Regions from separate parts of the Cytobacillus sp. FSL M8-0252 genome, predicted to be linked through region 2. Evidence: riboswitches for the same ligand, from Rfam matches in the RefSeq annotation. Region 2 holds a riboswitch; each other region holds the start of a gene.
What was found. A riboswitch is a leader RNA that binds a small molecule or an ion and turns the genes downstream of it on or off. The one in region 2 is predicted to bind thiamine pyrophosphate.

Region 1 (6,403 bases), 270 kb from region 2:
GATTCTTTCATAGCTAGTTTCATAGCTTCATTTGGCTCATGCCCTTGTTTACGATAATCTTGAAAACTATGTAATAAAAAGATAGCGTAATCCAAGGAAACAGCTAACTGCAAAATGGGTGCGACTGATTGTGTCACAAAGGACACTTCTCCTATAAAAACATTACTCCCTAAATTAATAATTACCGATACACCGATAGCCGTTAAGAAAAAGAGCGGTTCAACCCAAGAGTTTGTCGAGAGAACTAGTATAATGATAATAATGGGAATAAGTATCCCTGCAGCGAGTAACGTTTCTTGCCCTGTCATTTTCTGCTGCGTAGCTGTATTTGCAGCTTCGCCAATAAGTGATCCCTTCTCACCAATTATTTGATATATATCTTCTGTTGCTTCGACCTCTTTTCCACTCTCAATGGTGACAGAATAAAGAGCGTGATTATTTTTGTAGTAATTTTCTATTGTGCCTTGGTCTCCGGTTTCTATTGGTGTTCTTATGTCCATCGCATCATCTAACCACATCACATCAGTTACACCTTGAACCTTATTTAATTTCTCTTTGATAACGAGCGCTTCTTGGATTGTTACATTCTCAACCATTACGCTTGTATTTGGAATGCCACTAGTAAACTCCTCTTCCATCACTTCTAAAGCAACGGTAGATTCAGCTTCTGCTGGGATATAATCTTTCATATTATAATTAACATTCACAAACAGAAAGCCAATAGCAGAAAGCACTGATAACAAAAAGAAAATGATTGTTACAGATTTTTTATAACGAATAATAAACTCAATCATTATTGGTTTCCCCACTTCTTGATGTTGAAATTCTTTTACAGTAACATTATACATACCACTGTGTTAGATAAACAACAAACAGTTGTGTAAAAAATGTTTAACATCCAACATTTAAGCGTACTTTGTTGGATTTCTTTAAAAAAGTGAGGGTTTGTATGATGAACAAAAAATTGGATCGTCGGAAACAATATACTCGTATGGTGTTAAAGGAAAGTTTAATGGAATTATTAAGAGAAAAAGTAATCTCCTCCATTACCATTAAAGAATTATGTCAAAAAGCAGATATCAATCGTTCTACTTTTTATAGTCATTATCGTGATCAATTTGATTTACTCCAGCATATTGAAGATGAGATTTTGTTAGAATTACAAGTCACTTTAAAACAGTACAACCATAATGAGACAAATGAAACTTTTGCAATGACAAAGTATTTATTAGATTATGTTTATAAACGTAGTGCTGATTTTCTTATTTTATTTAGTGACCATGGTAACAAAGCTTTTCAAACGAGAGTAATTGATACTGCACAATCAATCATTATTAATAGTTTAAAGGAAGAACAGCAGGTCATAAATCTAGATAAATCAAAATATATGATTTACTTTGTAATTAGTGGATGTATTTATGTAATTGAAAAATGGTTAATGAACGGGATGAAAGAATCTCCGGAAGAAATGACAACCATTATTACTGAAATAAGTAATCGGGTTATTCTTCATTCTAAATAGGATGCGAATATATCAACATTCTTCACATCAATATTTTATTCACCTCTACTGTATTGAAATTTAAATTGTCTTCCCTACTCATTTGCATCATTTTACGTATCAATTAATATATTGTATTTATCGCTACTACATTATCAATTGACAAGTATTGGTTTACAGATAATGATTTTTTGCTTATGATAGGATAGACGAACAAATAAATATATCGAATGCGCTAGGGGAGCTATATTTAATGGCTGAGAAGGCAAGTGCCTGACCCTTATAACCCGATCTAGATAATACTAGCGTGGGGAAGTGCAGTTGGTCAGTGTATTCTCTTTTTTTCTGCATAGCCAAACTGCATTCCATCGGGGTGCAGTTTTTTTGTTCAAAAAATGTTAAAAGGAGATTTTTATATGAATCAATTATGTGGAACAAGTAGTATCGTAGGTTGTCAGTTTACGCTTTCTGCAATGAGTGAGAGGTATGTGGACATCATCTTATTTGCCCTTAAAGAAGTGAACATGTCAAAGGTGTGGGCTGAAACTGATGATGTATCTACTTGTATCCGTGGTAAGCAAATTCATGTTTTTGATGTAGTGAGGGCAATCTTTTTACACGCAGCTAAAACAGGAGAACACATCGCTATGAGTGGTACCTTTTCGATTGGTTGTCCAGGAGATTCAGCAGCAGATGTATACATGGACGAAACTGACATTGCCTTGAACAAGGACTATACAAAAGAAATAGACCAGCTTGCAGGTTGTAAATTTGCCCTCTATCCCTTAGGGAGGGAAGATTATATGGAAAAAATTTATGAGCAAATTGATTGGTCCAAGGAGACTGAAGTAAACGTAAGCCATAGCCATTATGCCACAAGGCTTGATGGCAAGGTGAATGATATTTTTAACTTGTTACAGAACGTTTTCGATCAGACCAAGCAAGATGTATCTCATGTGACAATGACATTCACATTATCAGCTAACAGCCCTACTGGAAAAGCTAAAGAAGTGAAAGTCTCATGATAAAATCATGGCGTCTGAAAGATATTGTTCTCATGTCAGTCCTGGGTGTAGTATTTGGCTTTATTTATTTAGGTTTTTTTGGGGTCGGTAAAGTTCTTGTTGCCATCCTTACCCCGTTTGGATTTGGACCCATTGGTTATGAATTGATTTATGGCATATGGTTTATTGTATCAATCATAGCTGCTTACATTATCAGAAAGCCAGGCGTTGCTTTTACAGCAGAAACCATTGCTGCTATTACCGAGGTACTTGTCGGCTCAACATCTGGACCCACTTTAATTCTTTCAGGGATGGTGCAAGGGTTAGGGGCGGAAATCGCTTTTGCACTGACAAAATGGAAAAATTACCAACCTCGAATTCTCGTTTTCTCAGGTGCTAGCGCAGCATTTATTAGTTTTCCTTACCATTTCTTTGTATCAGGTTTTCATGCCTATGAATCCTGGCTTATTATGACAATGTTTGTTATACGTCTCTTAAGTGGAGCCATCATTGCTGGTTATTTAGGAAAAATGTTAGCGGATCAACTAGCGAAAACTGGTGTGTTAAATGGGTACCCGATTGGGAAGGAGGTAATAGCAAGGCATGAAAAATCATCAACCAATTTTTGAACTAGACTCTTTCTCATTTTCCTTTGATAAACACGATGAACCTTCTGTAAATAATGTAAGCTGTAAGTTATATGCAGAGGAAGTGACTTTATTACTTGGAGCAAGTGGTTCTGGCAAAAGTACACTTACACTATGTTTAAATGGTCTATATCCTGAGGCGATTGATGGTTTTACTTCAGGGGACCTTTTATATAAAGGAAGAAATATCTCCTCCTACCCTAAAGGAGTAATAAACCAAGAAATAGGCATTGTCTTTCAAGATCCAGAAAGTCAGTTTTGCATGGTTCGTGTAGAAGATGAATTAGCATTTGTGTTAGAAAACTTGTCTATTCCCAGATGCCAAATGAAACAAAGAATAGAACATGTGCTAGATATTGTAGGATTATCACAATATATGAAACATAACATTCACCATCTTTCAGGAGGACAAAAACAAAAGGTTGCGCTAGCTTCTATCCTTTTAATGGACCCTCAATATTTAATTTTAGATGAACCTACAGCAAATTTAGATCCGATATCTAGCCTCGAGTTTATCGAGACAATTATTAAGATTCAAAAACAACAAAGATTTGGTTTGCTTGTAATTGAACACGAAATCGATGACTGGGAACCATACGCTCATCGGTTGGTTGCGCTTAATAACAAAGGAGAATTACTTTTAGATAGTACGCCGAAGGAAGGTTTTCAAAATCATTTACATAAGTTGACGAAGAATCGTATAAGAGTACCTAAAAGGTATGAAAATAGAAAAATGCCTATTCGACCATCAAGTGAGAAAGAAAGTACAGAAGTAATCGTTAATCTTAAAGATATACAATTTAACTATAAAAATAAGCAAATCCTAAATGAGCTTTCCTTTTCAATCAAAAAAGGGGACTTTTGCGCAATAGTTGGCGAAAATGGTGCTGGTAAATCTACGTTATTACAGTTAATAGCCAAATTAATTAAGCCCGTCTCAGGCTCGATCGATTTTTTAAACACTCCATTAAGTAATTGGCATGAAAACGAATTGTATAAGAATATGGGCTATGTATTTCAAAATCCTGAGCATCAATTTATTAACCAAACTGTATACGATGAAGTGTGTTTTGGTATCAAGCTACGTGGCTATTCTAGAGTAGAAACAGAAAGAATGGCTCATCATTTATTAACCGACTTTGATCTCTTATCTGATAAGTGGAAAAACCCATTTTCATTAAGTGGTGGCCAAAAAAGAAGGCTGAGTGTAGCAACGATGTTACATTCCAAACCTGATTTACTTCTATTCGATGAACCAACATTTGGACAAGATGCCTATACGACCTCTCAATTTATGCGTATAGTCACGCACCTAAATGATAAAGGGGTAACCATCGTTTTCGTTACACATGACATGGATTTAGTTGATTCATACTGTAATAATGTCTTGGTTATGCAACAAGGAAAGATCGTTTATGATGGTACACCTAAAGCACTTTGGCGAAAAACTGAGCTTCTAGAAAAAGCCAGATTAAGGATACCTTACCGCTTACGGTTGATCAATGAAGAGATGACAATATGATACACTCATTAAATCCAACCATGAAAGCTATTACGGTTATCTTACCTGCCATTCTGTTGAGCTTTTCCTTTGATATTATTACACCAGCGATTATGTTTATTTATATCCTGATACTTACCTTTTTCTTCAGTAAACTGAACATAAAGAAATGGTTGTTTCACTTTATACCTATGTCCTTTTTTGCGCTCGGATTAGCTTGGATGACAATGCTATATACGGATGATAAGTACGCAACTGGTCCTATTGTTTTTTCGTTCTTTTCTTTTGATATCAGGATGGGTAGCATTATAGTTAGTATGAGTTTAGCACTAAGGTCATTGTGTTTTATAGGGTTATCTTTACTCTTTGCTTTTACAACTGATCCCACAAAATTTATGTTAAGTTTAATGCAGCAAGTTCGCCTTTCACCTAAGTTAACTTATGGTATTTTGGCTGGGTATCGCTTTGTTCCAACCTTCAAACACGAATTAGACTTGTTAAAGAAAGCTCATCGTATTCGGGGCCTTGGTCGTGCGAAAGGATGGAGAAATCGCGTGGAACATATGAGACAATATTTTATTCCCCTATTAGCTGGTGCCATTCGGAAGGCTGAAAGAGTCGCAATTGCAATGGAATCAAAAGGTTTTACAGGGTCAAAAGATCGAACCTATTATACTGTAATGAAAATCAAGGCCACTGATTACCTATTTATTATCATCATGCTTATCATTTTAATAATCGCCTATTACGTCTCTTATCGATTGGGCACCCTTAACATATTTGGCCATCGGATAATGCCCTAACTTTACTTCCTTCAATCTTTCTAAGTAATATTAACAACGAACAAGTTCAGTTATATGATTAAGAATTTGTTCGTTGTTGATTAACTTATTGTACTTGTTTGTAATTATTTCTTCTTAAGTCAAGCAAGATATATCTAATCAATATCATCCATTCCCCATGCTTTGAACAATGCCTTCAAGCTGTGTTCCAATTGTTCTTCACGAATACCTGCAAAGCCTAATATGATTTGCGGTTCTTTATCCTCTCTTCTAATTATGGAGTAATTAGATAATGGATAAATTTTCAAGCGCTCTCTTTTTGCGCGTGCTACGAGTTCGCTTTCATTCATTCCGTTCTTGACAATCAATACGACATGTAATCCAGAGCTTTCTCCCATAACTTCTAATTGCGGAAAGGACTTGAGTACGTTTAGAACTATTTCTACCTTTCTTCTATAAACTTTTTTCATCCGGTTTAAATGCTTTTCAAACTCTCCGTCTTTCATAAATCCACTTAAGGCATTTTGGTCTATTCTCGAAACCGTGCAATGATAAAAAGATAATTTTTCTTTATAAGATTTAACAAGGGGTTTCGGCAAAACCATATAACTAATGCGCAATGATGGAATAAAAGATTTAGAAAAAGAGCCTAAATAAATAACCTTTTCCCCTCTGTCCATACTTTGCAGAGACGGTATCGTTTTTCCGTTATAGCGAAACTCGCTGTCATAATCATCTTCAATAATGTAGCGATCATTCTTCTCTGCTGCCCAATTCAACAATTGTTGTCTTCGTTGAATCGGTAAAACGGTTCCATAAGGGAAATGGTGTGAAGGCGTCGTATACAGGATATCTATAGGCGATTTTTTTATGGCGTGGATGTCGACTCCTTGTCTATCGACTAACAGTGGATACACTTCATATCCGTAATTATGTAGTATCTTCATCATTAAATGGTAGCCTGGGTC
Region 2 (6,403 bases):
CTTGTTTATCTCTTTCCGTAATCGCCTTCAAGTCTTCTTCCGTGTCTTTTTTAATCATTTTCGCTAAAAGCTCTGATGTCTGAATCATTTCTTCTTGAGTTGTAGATTGAGAGCGAGTATAACTTATGGCTAATTGAGGCTTATTCCCTACAACCAGTCTACCTTTACTATCATAGATCTGCCCCCTAGGTGCCGTGCTTGCTACTGGCACCTCCACTTCCCGTTCAATCTCTTTTTTATAATTCTCCCCGTAAACAATTTGAACAATACCTAAGCGGAAGATTAGAATCGAAAAGAGGATAAATACTGCAAAAAACATTAAATTAATCCGAAAAACCATTTTTTTATTTCTTTTCTTTCTTTTCTGCTCTCCCGCCATCATCAACACAACCAATCATCAAAGTATGAATGTTCTTAATTATTACTATATGTAACTATTATATTTCAAAAATATATTATCTATTAAAATTAGATTAATAATATAACCTATCTTACAACAAATATCCAATTTTTTCAATTGTTATGAAGAAATATTTGATAAAAAAAGATCAATTTTACACTTTCAGTAACATTTTCTAAAAAGGACGGTAGATGGTGATCAAATCAGGTATCCACTTGACTGCCTTTTAAGTGATGATTGTTCTTCATTTTTATTAGCTAAATAAAAAAATCGATTGTTAACCAACCGATTTTTTCATTTGACTCATTTGTAGTTTTTGACGATATACTACTGGCTCATATAACATGAATACTCCAATTAACCCAATAATCGCAAAGCTTAAAGGAATATAGAGTCCATATTGATAAGCGGTTGTAAGGTCAAAATTAGCAAAATGGTCCAATACTTTCCCAAAAAGAGCTGGCAGCAACACTGCGCTAAGAAAGCCACCCGTATTGGCGAAACCGGAAATAAGCCCCACTTCCTTTATATGAAAGGACTGTCTAACAACTGTAAAGGTTAGAGCACTCGCACCATTTGCATAGCCTATGATCACGAATAAAAGAATGAATAATAAATACGGTGGCTCTCCATTCAGCAATACTAGTGTGATCCAAGCAGAAACCGACAGCAACTGCACGATAACATACGGTAATTTGACACTGTCAAAAAAAGTAGATAGATAGGTTGTTAATGGCGCTCCGATAATGGCACCAAATAAGCCGTACATAATTACTTCACTTGCACTTGATCTTGATAAACCGTAAATGTCCATACCATAGGGAACAGCCCAAGAGCCAATAAAGCCAATATATGTGCCTACTACACCAAAATGACAAAGGAATGTCGCCCAAGCTTGGCGATTGACTAGTAATCTTCTTATGATGACTAATAACGGTTCATTTGTTTCTTTTTGATTTTTTTCTTCTTCCATTTGAAATTTCTTCTTAGGATATTTTATTAAAACAACATAGAGTCCGATACCGAGGGTGAATATTACGATGCCAACAATTAAAAATGGAAGTCTCCACCCTAATAGAGAAATGGTCGAACTAAAAGGAACTGTTGCCAATAAGAAACCTAAACTTCCTGTCATTCCAGAAAATCCCACTAGCATCGAAAACTCCTGCTGCTTGAACCAAATGCTCAATACAAGAACTAAATTGACCCAAATAGTAGCATCGCCAATTCCACATAATAGCCTAGCAAAGATAAGCATATAACTATTATCTACCGAACTATAGAGGATGGTACCTAGTCCGTTTAGCAGCGTTCCAGCGACTAGAAATACATTTGGACCAAATCTATCAGAGAATAATCCGATGGGAATTTGCAATCCAGCATAAGCAAAAAATTGAATACTCGTTATCAGCCCAATCGTTGCTGCAGTTAAATGAAATTCTTCCATTAATTGATCAGTAATTAAACCAGGTGCTGTTCTTTGACTAACCATAAATAAATAGGCTAAAAGTAAAACACCAAATACAACCCATCTGTACTTACTTTGTTGTTTATTCATTATTTAAACGCCTTCCTCAATTTAACATTCGTCTCTCATTATACGCTTATTGTCTTTATATATATATAGGAAGTTTATATGTCTATGAGGGTGGAGAAGTAGAAGTCATTTCTATTGACTAGATGAGTAGTTGGTGAAGATCTAACTTCTTTTTTAGGAAAATCCGATATGGCAAACTGTCTTAATTGCATAACAAACCTGATATTACAACGATTATAAAGGGTATGATGTTAACAGAATTGAGTTAGTATGAACTAACCTTATTCTGTTAACACTATTCCCGCTTTCATTTATGAAGTTTTATGCATATGTTTTATCACTTAACCACTTTTCTTGGGTATAAGCCATTTCCCAAAAAGCTAACTCATATTGACAGCTAATGGTAAATGCCATTTTCATTTTTTCTTTTTCTGTTTCAGATGCAATTTCAGCAAGCCGATCAAGATGATGAATTTGTTCCAGTACAAGTTTAACAAACCATTCTCCACCGTATGTATCAATCCAGGTACGATAGATTTCTTCTTTTGGTTTTGCCCCTTTAAAGCTCTGCCCAATATCATAATAAATCCAATAACACGGAAGCAAACTAGCGATGACCTCGCCAACTGTGCCTGTCTCTGCTACACGATATAAATGGGATGTATATGCATAGGCAGTAGGAGCGGGTCTAAACTGGTTTAACTCTTCTTCAGAAACTTTTAATACCTCCATAAATTTGTTATGTAACCCTAGTTCAGCTTCATAGGTACCTTGCGCATGCGAGGCCATTCTTGAGGTCATATATAAATTCTCTGCTTTAGAAGCAGCGATTGCTTGCACACGAGCAAAATGTGATAAATAGTAAGAATCTTGTAACACATAAAAGCGGAAACACTCAATTGGTAAATCTCCCTTAGCAATTCCTTTAACGAAAGGGTGTTCAAAATTCGCTTCCCATATATCATGTACTTCTTTCCTTAACGATTGTGTAAACGTTTCTTTTGTTGTCATCATTTCTACCTCTTCTCTTTTTTTATCGAGCATAAAAAATCCAGAAAAGCGAAAAACCACTTCCTATAAGAAAGTGGTTACTGTATACATCATTCATTTAGTTATAGTTATAACGTTAACTAAATTGATATACGCCACTTCCCTACGCTGGTATCAACCAGATCAGGTTCTAAGAGTCTTAAAGTTATTGCACTTTAATCTCAGCCTTTTAAAGGCACCCCTAGTGGATTTATTCAATTATGCTTTCAAAGTTATGTTATCATCTTATCAATAAATGTCAACTGCAAGTTTAGGAATTGAGCAATGTCAAGCTTCTCTTTCAGTAACGATTATGAACAAGTTGGATGAATGCTGTCGTTACCTAAACACTTCAACTGATCTAACACCGCGGCTTAAATTGGCATTGACTCAAGGATGGATAACTCCAAATATTCTCCATGCATTTACACTCTCCACCCTCTTCGCCTAGTGAAGTTTTTCTTTATAATGAAAGCTTACGACTTTTTATCAGCTAAAAAAATGTTTATACTAGAATTATGATTTTGGATAAAGAATGGGTGAATACTACTTGGAAACACATATTTTTTCAAAGGGAGAAGAAATCGCCAACGCGATCGTACACGGAATCGGTGCGCTATTAAGTATTGCGGCTCTCGTCATTTTAACTGTTTTCTCATCCTTATATGGAACAGCTTGGCATATTGTCAGCTTTGTTCTTTTTGGTACAACGATGGTTATTTTATATTTCTCATCAACTTTGCTACATAGTTTACCTGCTGGAAAAGCAAAGGATGTATTTGAGATTCTCGATCATTCTTCCATTTACTTTTTTATTGCTGGAACGTTCACACCGTTTCTATTTATAACAGTTAAAGGAACCTTAGGATGGACCTTATTTGGTCTTGTATGGGGGCTAGCAATTGCTGGAACAGTTTTCAAATGTTTTTTTGTTAAAAAGTTTTTAGTCTTCTCCACATTACTATATGTTTTGATGGGCTGGCTAATTATATTTGCCTGGGAGCCTCTGGTTACACACTTACCTACACAAGGAATGATTTTCCTCATTATCGGTGGCGTTCTATACACTGCTGGTTCAATATTTTATGTATGGAGAGGATTTAAGTACCATCACGCATTGTGGCATGTTTTTGTTCTTGCTGGTTCGATTATGCATTTTTTTGCTGTTCTCTCTCTTTTACCTTGATCAAAATTTACCTCTTTATAAATGATCTGCAGATGGCTACTCTCACCACCTGCAGATTTATTAATATCAGTTTGTAGAGTTTTTATCACATTACTTGTTCTATATTAATAATAAACTACTACTTATAATAACTTCATTACTTCATAGCGAAAGCTCAATTTTTTATACCCTTGTTTACGATACATATCCTTTGGCGTGTCATTGCTGTCGGCTACAAGTATAACCCTATGATTGCTAAATCGCTTCATTACTTCATATTGCAAGCTTGCAGCAATCCCCTTTAATCGGTGAGCTGGTAACACACCTACATTATCAATTTCAGCTGTACACTTATTAAAAAATACTTGTAATGAACCTGCTGGCACACCATGATCATATGCGAGTAACTGTAATGTATCTTTTGCATTATGATGATAGGAATGCATGCTTCTATTAAGGTTCACATATTCCTCACCATAATCTAGATCAAAGTTTCTCTGCAATTGTAGATATTCTCCTAAATTATCATTTGTCACTTCCTCAACCACGATTTCGTTCTTTCTATCTTTATAGATAAATTGAAGAGGGTTAATTTCATATAACTCCTGACACCCGATCGTATAGAATTGTTGATAAAGGTATAATAAAACATCCTCTTGAATCATTTCGTCTGCTGGTAAATAAAACTTCAAATGTTCTTGTTTATGCTCTTTCTGATAGTCTTCCAAATACATTTGTGCCAGTTGAAAATCTTGCAAACTAGGATTTATTTTAAATTGGATAAAGTTTGCATCATATTTAAAATAGAACTGTTTTGTGCCATAGTGATCAAAATTGGCTTTTTCTGCTATTAAATTACCATCATGATGTATATCTCTGAAACTAACCACTGACCATCTCTCCCCTACTTATAGCCCTTAAGTATAACGATTAATTCCTTACGGTAAAAAAATACCTCTATCTATTTTATCATTTTTCACAAATAAAGAAGCCCGAACATTTATGTTCGGGCAACAACACCGCATTATTACAAATACATTTCGATACCGGGTCCAATCGGAATACCGAATAATCCAAAAATGAATAGCATGACTACCCAAATTACTAAGAAAACCATTGAATAAGGAATCATTAAGGAAATAAGCGTGCCTAAACCTGCTTTTTTATCGTATTCTCTCATAAAAGCAAGAACTACAAGGATATACGGATTTAGTGGTGTAATAATATTTGTAGTTGAATCGGCAATTCTATACGCTGCTTGGATAAAAGCAGGGTTATAATCAAGTAACATAAACAATGGAATAAAAATTGGGGCTAATAATGCCCATTGAGCAGACCCACTAAAGATTAATAAATTCAGAATAGAGACGAAAATAATAAATCCAATAATAACAGGAATACCAGTTAAATTGATGGAAGATAAGAATTCCGCACCATTGACTGCAATCCAAGTACCTAAATTGGACCAGTTAAAATAAGCAATAAATTGTGACGCAGCAAATATAAGGACGATATAGCCTGCCATATCTTTCATCGAATCTGCCATATACTTTGGAATATCAGCACTTTTTGTGATTTTCTTTACTGTTACTCCGTATGCTGTTCCCATCGTTATAAAGAATAATAAAACAATTGGGATAATTCCACTTAAAAATGGGGAAGGAATCATACCACCTTCTTCGTTTCTAAGAGGGGAGTCTGGCCAGAAGATAATTGTAAGTAAAATAGCAATATATGCTAGACCCGCTATAACGGCATTTCTTAACCCTTTTGACTCGATAGCTGAAACCGGTTCAAAATTCTTTTTCAAATCCCCATCATATTTTCCTAATCTTGGTTCAATTACCTTTTCAGTTAAGAATCCACCAACTAAAGTTAAGAGAACAGTAGAAATCGACATAAAATACCAATTATCAACAGGTGATACAACAAATGAAGGATCGATTGCTTTAGCAGCCTCAGTAGTAATTCCCGCCAATAATGCATCTGTTCCAGCGATTAAGACATTGGCTGAAAAACCTGCACCTACTCCAGCAAAGCCGGCTGCTAAACCAGCTAATGGATGCCTACCAACAGTGTAGAAAACCATCGCAGCTAACGGTGGTACAAGTACGAACGCCGCATCTGAAGCAATATTCCCCATAATACCAATAAAGAAAACAGCATAAGTGACTAATGACTTTGGTGTACTTAAGATCGACTTTTTAATGGCTGTTTCTAGTAAACCAACTTTATCAGCTAAGCCTACACCAAGCATCATAGCTAACACAAG
Region 3 (6,403 bases), 200 kb from region 2:
GGACAAACAGGTGAAATCGCCGGCAAACTTTACGAAACGCTAACAGGAATCCAAAAAGGAAAAGTAGAAGATAAATTTGGTTGGATTGTGAAAGTAGACGAAGAAAAAGCTGTTACGACAGCAATTTAATAGAAGAAAAAAACCACTTGCCATTGATGGTAAGTGGTTTTTTAAAGGGTTAGACTAGAAATGTGGTTCTGTAAAATGGACAAAAACTGAAAAGAATAAAACCGAAGTGATGGATTTAGAAAATGGACTGACTGTATATATTATTATCGTTTGATTTTGCTACTTCAGCCCTACAATCACAAAAGGATTTTACGCTTTTTAACAAGCAAGGTTGTCCTTTCCGTAAAGAAGTTAAATAAATTGGTATTTTTTTCATGCGGAAAATTCGTTATAATAGAGTAAAAAGAAAGGATGAAGTAATTTGCCAGACCTAAAACCGCTCAATCCCTCTTACCAACTCCGATTATTACGCGTGCTCCATCTTAGATCAAAATTGTCCCCTGAGAATGAACAATATCTCAAAATGTTAGAAAAAGGATATGAAGGAGAAAGTAAATGGCGAGATGATTTGCAACAACTTTCACCAAAATTCCCCATCCTCTATGATATATTGCTAGAAATAAATCATACATCCTTTCAAATTGATGCACTCTGTGTAACTCCCCACAAACTCATTGCTTTCGAAGTGAAAAATTATAGTGGTGATTTTATGATTCAGGAAACTAAATGGTATTCACCAACAAATAAGGAAATTAAAAATCCCCTCCTACAAATCGAAAGAAATGAAACCCTCCTACACCAATTCCTTACTAAGCACGAATTAAACATTGCATTTGATTATCTACTTGTTTTTGTTCATCCCGAGTTTATGTTATATGATCGTACAAAGAAACAAAATGTTATTCTTCCACCGCAAATTCCACGATTATTAAGAGAACTAAATCAAATAGACATTCAACACTCTCCATTTTATACAAAAATTGTTCATGCTTTTTTGAGTCATCATAAAGAAGAAAAGAATTACGCTAGAAAAATCGAATATTGTACGGAGGATTTGGTAAAAGGTGTGGTTTGTCGAGAGTGCGGTGGGCAGATGAAGCGAGCGAGTTTGCGCAAATTTCATTGCTCAAAATGTAGGAGGAACATTTCATCTTGTGATGCATTAAATGAAGCAATCAATGACTTTATTATTCTTTTTCCATCAGAAAAAGTAACAAAGACGGCGATTTATGATTGGTGTGGAGGAGCAATAAGTAGTTCCGCAATACAACGATTCTTACAAGAGAAATATACACTTAATGGTGGTGGAAATTATTTTTATTATCATTAATGGGTTTTAAAACCGAAGAAACAGTTGAATTATTTAGTAATGAAGAGAAGTGACAGTATCTTATAGATTGAAATGTATTCTGATGGGTTCAATCTATTAGTAAGCAGTTATATGTTGAACAAAGGACTTTGTGCACAAAAAAATCTATATGACATCACAAAAAAGGGGATAGTAAGTCACTCAGTAGGAGAATTAGAGATGAGCGCCTCGCAAAAGGGGTTAGCAAGTCCCTCGGAAGGGGAATCAGAGATGAGCGCCCCGCAAAAGGGGTTAGCAAGTCACTCGGAAGGGGAATCAGAGATGAGCGCCCCGCAAAAGGGTTTAGCAAGTCACTCGGAAGGGGAATCAGAGATGAGCGCCCCGCAAAAGGGTTTAGCAAGTCCCTCGGAAGGGGAATCAGAGATGAGCGCCCCGCAAAAGGGATTAGCGTGTCCCTCAGAAAGAAAACCAGAGATGAGCGCCTCGCAAAAGGGATTAGTAAGTCCCTCGGAAGGGGAATCAGAGATGAGCGCCCTGCAAAAGGGGTTAGCAAGTCCCTCAGAAAGAAAACCAGAGATGAGCGCCTCGCAAAAGGGATTAGCAAGTCCCTCGGAGAGAAACTAGAGATGAGCGCCTCGCAAAAGGGTTTAGCAAGTCACTCGGAAGGGGAATTAGAGATGAGCGCCCCGCAAAAGGGATTAGCAAGTCACTCAGAAAGAAAACCAGAAATGAGCGCCTCGCAAAAGGGATTAGCAAGTCACTCAGAAAGAAAACTAGAGATGAGCGCCCCGCAAAAGGGTTTAGCTAGTCACTCGGAAGGGGAATCAGAGATGAGCGCCCCGCAAAAGGGATTAGCAAGTCCCTCAAAAGGAGATTCAGAGATGAGTGCCCTGCAAAAAAGTTTAGCAAGTCACTCAGAAAGAAAACCAGAGATGAACGCCTCGCAAAAGGGTTTAGCAAGTCACTCAGAAAGAAAACCAGAGATAACCGCCTCACAAAAAGGGAGTTATTCAGCAATTTATTTAGAACCAAACACAAATGAAAGCCGAGGAAGGGAGTGCCCGGCTTTCATAAATTCGTTTAGGATAATGCGAATTACTTAGATAGTAAAAGAAACATTCTAATGAACTATAACCATAATCATCACAAGCTTTATCCTATCCCACTAACAATCAATTCAGCAGCTTCTTCAGCTGTTTTCCCGTCAACATTGATTTTTAGATGATATGGTTGATAATGAGCTTGTCTTTCTTTGTAGAGATGATACATTTCGTCAGTAGAAAGACCATTCAATTTCGGTCTTGTATCTTTAATCAATGGGTATCGATCGAGCCAATTTTCCCATGAGAGCTCGATAAGGACAACGGTACTGTTTTGTAAACAAATTTCGCGGTTCTTACTGTTTAAAAAGGCGCCGCCGCCTAATGAAAGAATCTGTTTTTCTTCGGCAGATAGTTGTTCAATCAATTCGCTTTCAGCTTTTCGAAAAACTTCTTCACCATGATCAAGGAAAATTTTTGAAGTTGACATACCAAACTGTTGTTCAATGCGTTCATCCGTGTCGATTAAACCCCAATGTAATTTCTTAGCTAATTCCGTTCCTATGGATGTCTTTCCGACCCCCATAAACCCAATAAGTACAATACTCTTATCTTCCATAGACTGTCCTCCCGAATGTTATATAAAATATCATATCATAACGTTTTATGTCGCAACATCGTTTCTATCCAATGTTTTTTATTTTCATTTCTATCATTTCATGTTATATTGACATCATATATTATAAGTTTTCACTGGGGGTGCCTTCACATAGAGGCTGAGATTGAATGCCGTTCAAAACCCTTTGAACCTGATCTGGTTTGTACCAGTGGAGGGAAGTGTGTCGATGTAGTCGTCCTCGCTTCCTTTTGGAAGTAGAGGATTTTTTTATATATGAATAAATGCTAGGGGTGCCAAATACTTGGCTGAGATGAACCCTTTGAACCTGATCTAGTTAATACTAGCGTAGGGAAGCGAGTGAGTCATACATATCATGATGACCAAAGCCGCTTATTCAAAATAGCGGCTTTTTTATTTTTATCGAAAGGAGGAAAGGTCTTTGAATAAAATCCAAAAAATGACGATGACGGCAACGATTGCAGCCATCACTACTGTGTCGAGTAGTCTCATTTTTATTCCGATTGGAATAGCGAAAATTTTTCCGATTCAGCACTTGGCGAATGTATTATCTGCTGTACTTCTTGGACCATGGTATGCCGTTAGTCAAGCGTTTCTTTCATCTACATTGAGAAATATGATGGGGACTGGAAGTGTTTTTGCCTATCCCGGGAGTATGATTGGCGCATTACTTGCAGGGTTCCTTTATCAAAAAACGAAAAAAATTGGCTTCTCAGCACTAGGTGAAGTCGTTGGAACAGGAATGATAGGGGCAGTAGCGACTTATCCGATTAGTACATTACTTTTAGGACAAGAAGCAACCCTTTTCGGATTCCTACCAGCATTTATGGTGAGCTCGTTTACTGGAGCAATTTTAGGATATGGTTTATTAAGAGTATTAATTAAGAATAAAGCTATTGGAGGTTACATCAATGAAAACAGCATTAACGATCGCAGGTTCTGATTCAGGAGGAGGAGCTGGGATTCAAGCAGATCTTAAAACTTTTTCCGCCAATGGTGTGTTTGGCATGTCCGTCATTACGGCGATTACCGCTCAAAATACAGTAGAGGTACGTTCGGTACAGGATATAGAAATCAATATTATAAAAGACCAAATAGAAGCTGTGTTTGATGATATCCAAGTTGATGCTGTCAAAATCGGGATGTTGTCATCTAGTGAGACTGTAAAAATCGTCGCAGACCGTTTAAATCATTATAGTCCAAAAGTGATTGTGTTAGATCCTGTTATGGTTTCAAAAGGTGGACATCATCTTTTAAAGGAACAAGCTATTGAAGCATTAAAAGCGAAAATGTTACCACTTGCGACTGTAATTACGCCAAACATTCCTGAAGCTGAAGTACTTTCGGGTATGACAATTCGCACGGTTGATGATATGGAGCAAGCTTGTAAAAAATTATATGAATTAGGGCCAAAAGCCGTCTTATTAAAAGGTGGACATTTAGAAGGAGAACCGAATGACTTATTATGGGATGGACAAAGTTTCAACTGGTTTAATGGTCGAAGAGTAGAGACAAAAAACACCCATGGTACAGGTTGTACTCTATCATCTGCCATTGCTGCCGGGTTAGCAAAAGGGGAAGAACTTATTGAGGCCATACAGTCTGCGAAAAATTATATTTCCATAGCGATTGAGCATAGCCTAGCACTCGGTCATGGGCATGGTCCTACAAATCATTTTTATGAGTTATACAACAAAGCAAAGATGGAGGAAAGATAATGGCGATTTCAAGTGAAGCAGTTGAGAGAGTCTTTCAGCAGTTACAAGAACAAACCCCACTCATTCATCATTTAACAAATACAGTAACTATTAATGATTGTGCAAATGTGACCCTAGCAATGGGCGGTTCACCTGTTATGGCCACCCAACTCTTAGAAGTAGAAGAAATGGCTATGATGGCAGATGGGCTCGTAATTAATTTTGGTACTATTAATGATGCGATGTTTGCGGCAATGATTAAAGCGGGACAAACTGCCAATAAAAAAGGGGTCCCAGTAATATTTGATCCAGTTGGTGTTGGTGCAACCACTTATCGCACAAATAAGGCAAAAGAGCTAATTAGCACAATAAAAGTGTCCATTATTCGCGGCAATGCTTCTGAAGTTTCTGCTCTTATTGGTAAGAATACAAAAACGCGTGGTGTTGATGCAGGGGCAATTGAAATAGCACCTGAAGCACTTGCAAAGGAGGCAGCTGAAGTCCTAAACTGTCTCATTGTTATTAGTGGAAAAGAAGATGTCATTACAGATGGGAAGCAATTAGTTGTGATTGATAATGGAGATTATCTTTTGACGAAGGTAACAGGAACTGGCTGCATGACAGCTTCATTAGTAGCAACTGCTGCTGCTGTTTCAGAAAATTGGTTTGACGGGGCTGTTATTGGTATGGCTACTATGAGTCTAGCAGGGGAAATCGCAGCTAAGAGCTTACATGCCGGTGAAGGGTTAGGTTCATTTCGAGTGAAGCTAATGGATACGATTAGTACAATGAATGCAGCCATATGGCTAGATGGAGTGAGGCAAAACTAATGGATTACCGTTTATATTTAGTCACAGATGATAAAATAGCAAACAATGAATTATATGATATTGTTCGAAGTGGTGTAAAAGGTGGTGTGACCATCGTTCAATTAAGAGAGAAGACAGCGGATGGTCAACTCTTTTATGAAAAGGCGAAAATATTACAATCTATATTAAAACCATTGGATATTCCACTGATTATTAATGATAGAGTAGACATCGCTTTAGCGGTAGGTGCAGCAGGTGTGCATGTTGGACAAGATGATCTGCCATGTGCCGTCGTTAGAAAGATTGTTCCTGATGATATGGTAGTTGGTATCTCTGTATCCAATGTGGAAGAAGCGAAACTTGCTCAAGAACAAGGAGCAAATTATGTTGGAATAGGTTCGGTGTTTCCGACAACTTCTAAATCAGATGCTGATTTATTAGCACCAGGTATGCTCGAGGAAATCATTGCAGCGATTGATATTCCTGCTGTCGCTATTGGTGGTATTCAACTAGAAAACATAAAAATGCTTAAAAATCGAGGGTTAGCAGGTGTTTCTGTTGTCTCAGCAATTAGTAAATCTAAAAATCCAGAAAAGTCAGCTCGAGATTTACTTCAACTATTCCTTTAGACCTAAAAAATATCATAAGTGTAGTTAAAGAGAACTTATTCCATTGACAAGATACTATTAATATACTAAAATTACTTTTGGTTCGAGATATTTCATTTTAGTGTATTTCGAATAAATTATTACGACATTCGGAGGTCTTCACATAATGGCAAAAGTTCTATTTGTAAACGCAAGTGATCGTCCAGTTGAAGCTGGAATTTCTGTAAAAATGTATCATGCATTTTTACAATCATATAAAGAATCAAATCCATCAGATGATATTACGGAATTGAA

Region 1: linked by a shared signal. The riboswitch ahead of MKX83_RS12385 (YkoF family thiamine/hydroxymethylpyrimidine-binding protein) and the one ahead of tenA (thiaminase II) in region 2 are both predicted to bind thiamine pyrophosphate.
Region 3: linked by a shared signal. The riboswitch ahead of thiW (energy coupling factor transporter S component ThiW) and the one ahead of tenA (thiaminase II) in region 2 are both predicted to bind thiamine pyrophosphate.

The regions. Positions count from the first base shown of each region.
Region 1 covers NZ_JBBOWZ010000001.1:2,435,185-2,441,587, forward strand. The annotation lists gene MKX83_RS12375 (efflux RND transporter permease subunit) at 1-794, opposite strand, end outside; gene MKX83_RS12380 (TetR/AcrR family transcriptional regulator) at 953-1,522, shown strand; TPP riboswitch at 1,729-1,832, shown strand; gene MKX83_RS12385 (YkoF family thiamine/hydroxymethylpyrimidine-binding protein) at 1,918-2,526, shown strand; gene MKX83_RS12390 (ECF transporter S component) at 2,526-3,134, shown strand; partial or broken gene MKX83_RS24640 (ABC transporter ATP-binding protein) at 3,109-3,786, shown strand; partial or broken gene MKX83_RS24645 (energy-coupling factor ABC transporter ATP-binding protein) at 3,928-4,674, shown strand; gene MKX83_RS12400 (energy-coupling factor transporter transmembrane component T family protein) at 4,671-5,456, shown strand; gene pdxR (MocR-like pyridoxine biosynthesis transcription factor PdxR) at 5,591-6,403, opposite strand, start outside.
Region 2 covers NZ_JBBOWZ010000001.1:2,701,120-2,707,522, forward strand. The annotation lists gene MKX83_RS13625 (peptidoglycan D,D-transpeptidase FtsI family protein) at 1-379, opposite strand, end outside; gene MKX83_RS13630 (MFS transporter) at 678-1,958, opposite strand; gene tenA (thiaminase II) at 2,259-2,948, opposite strand; TPP riboswitch at 3,071-3,180, opposite strand; gene trhA (PAQR family membrane homeostasis protein TrhA) at 3,517-4,152, shown strand; gene MKX83_RS13645 (GNAT family N-acetyltransferase) at 4,275-5,021, opposite strand; gene MKX83_RS13650 (AbgT family transporter) at 5,159-6,403, opposite strand, start outside.
Region 3 covers NZ_JBBOWZ010000001.1:2,504,845-2,511,247, reverse strand. The annotation lists gene MKX83_RS12755 (branched-chain amino acid aminotransferase) at 1-129, shown strand, start outside; gene MKX83_RS12750 (nuclease-related domain-containing protein) at 431-1,339, shown strand; gene MKX83_RS12745 (hypothetical protein) at 1,538-1,942, shown strand; gene MKX83_RS12740 (hypothetical protein) at 1,945-2,421, shown strand; gene MKX83_RS12735 (shikimate kinase) at 2,471-2,977, opposite strand; TPP riboswitch at 3,104-3,211, shown strand; TPP riboswitch at 3,254-3,346, shown strand; gene thiW (energy coupling factor transporter S component ThiW) at 3,417-3,938, shown strand; gene thiD (bifunctional hydroxymethylpyrimidine kinase/phosphomethylpyrimidine kinase) at 3,907-4,713, shown strand; gene thiM (hydroxyethylthiazole kinase) at 4,713-5,522, shown strand; gene thiE (thiamine phosphate synthase) at 5,522-6,130, shown strand; gene MKX83_RS12710 (FMN-dependent NADH-azoreductase) at 6,276-6,403, shown strand, end outside.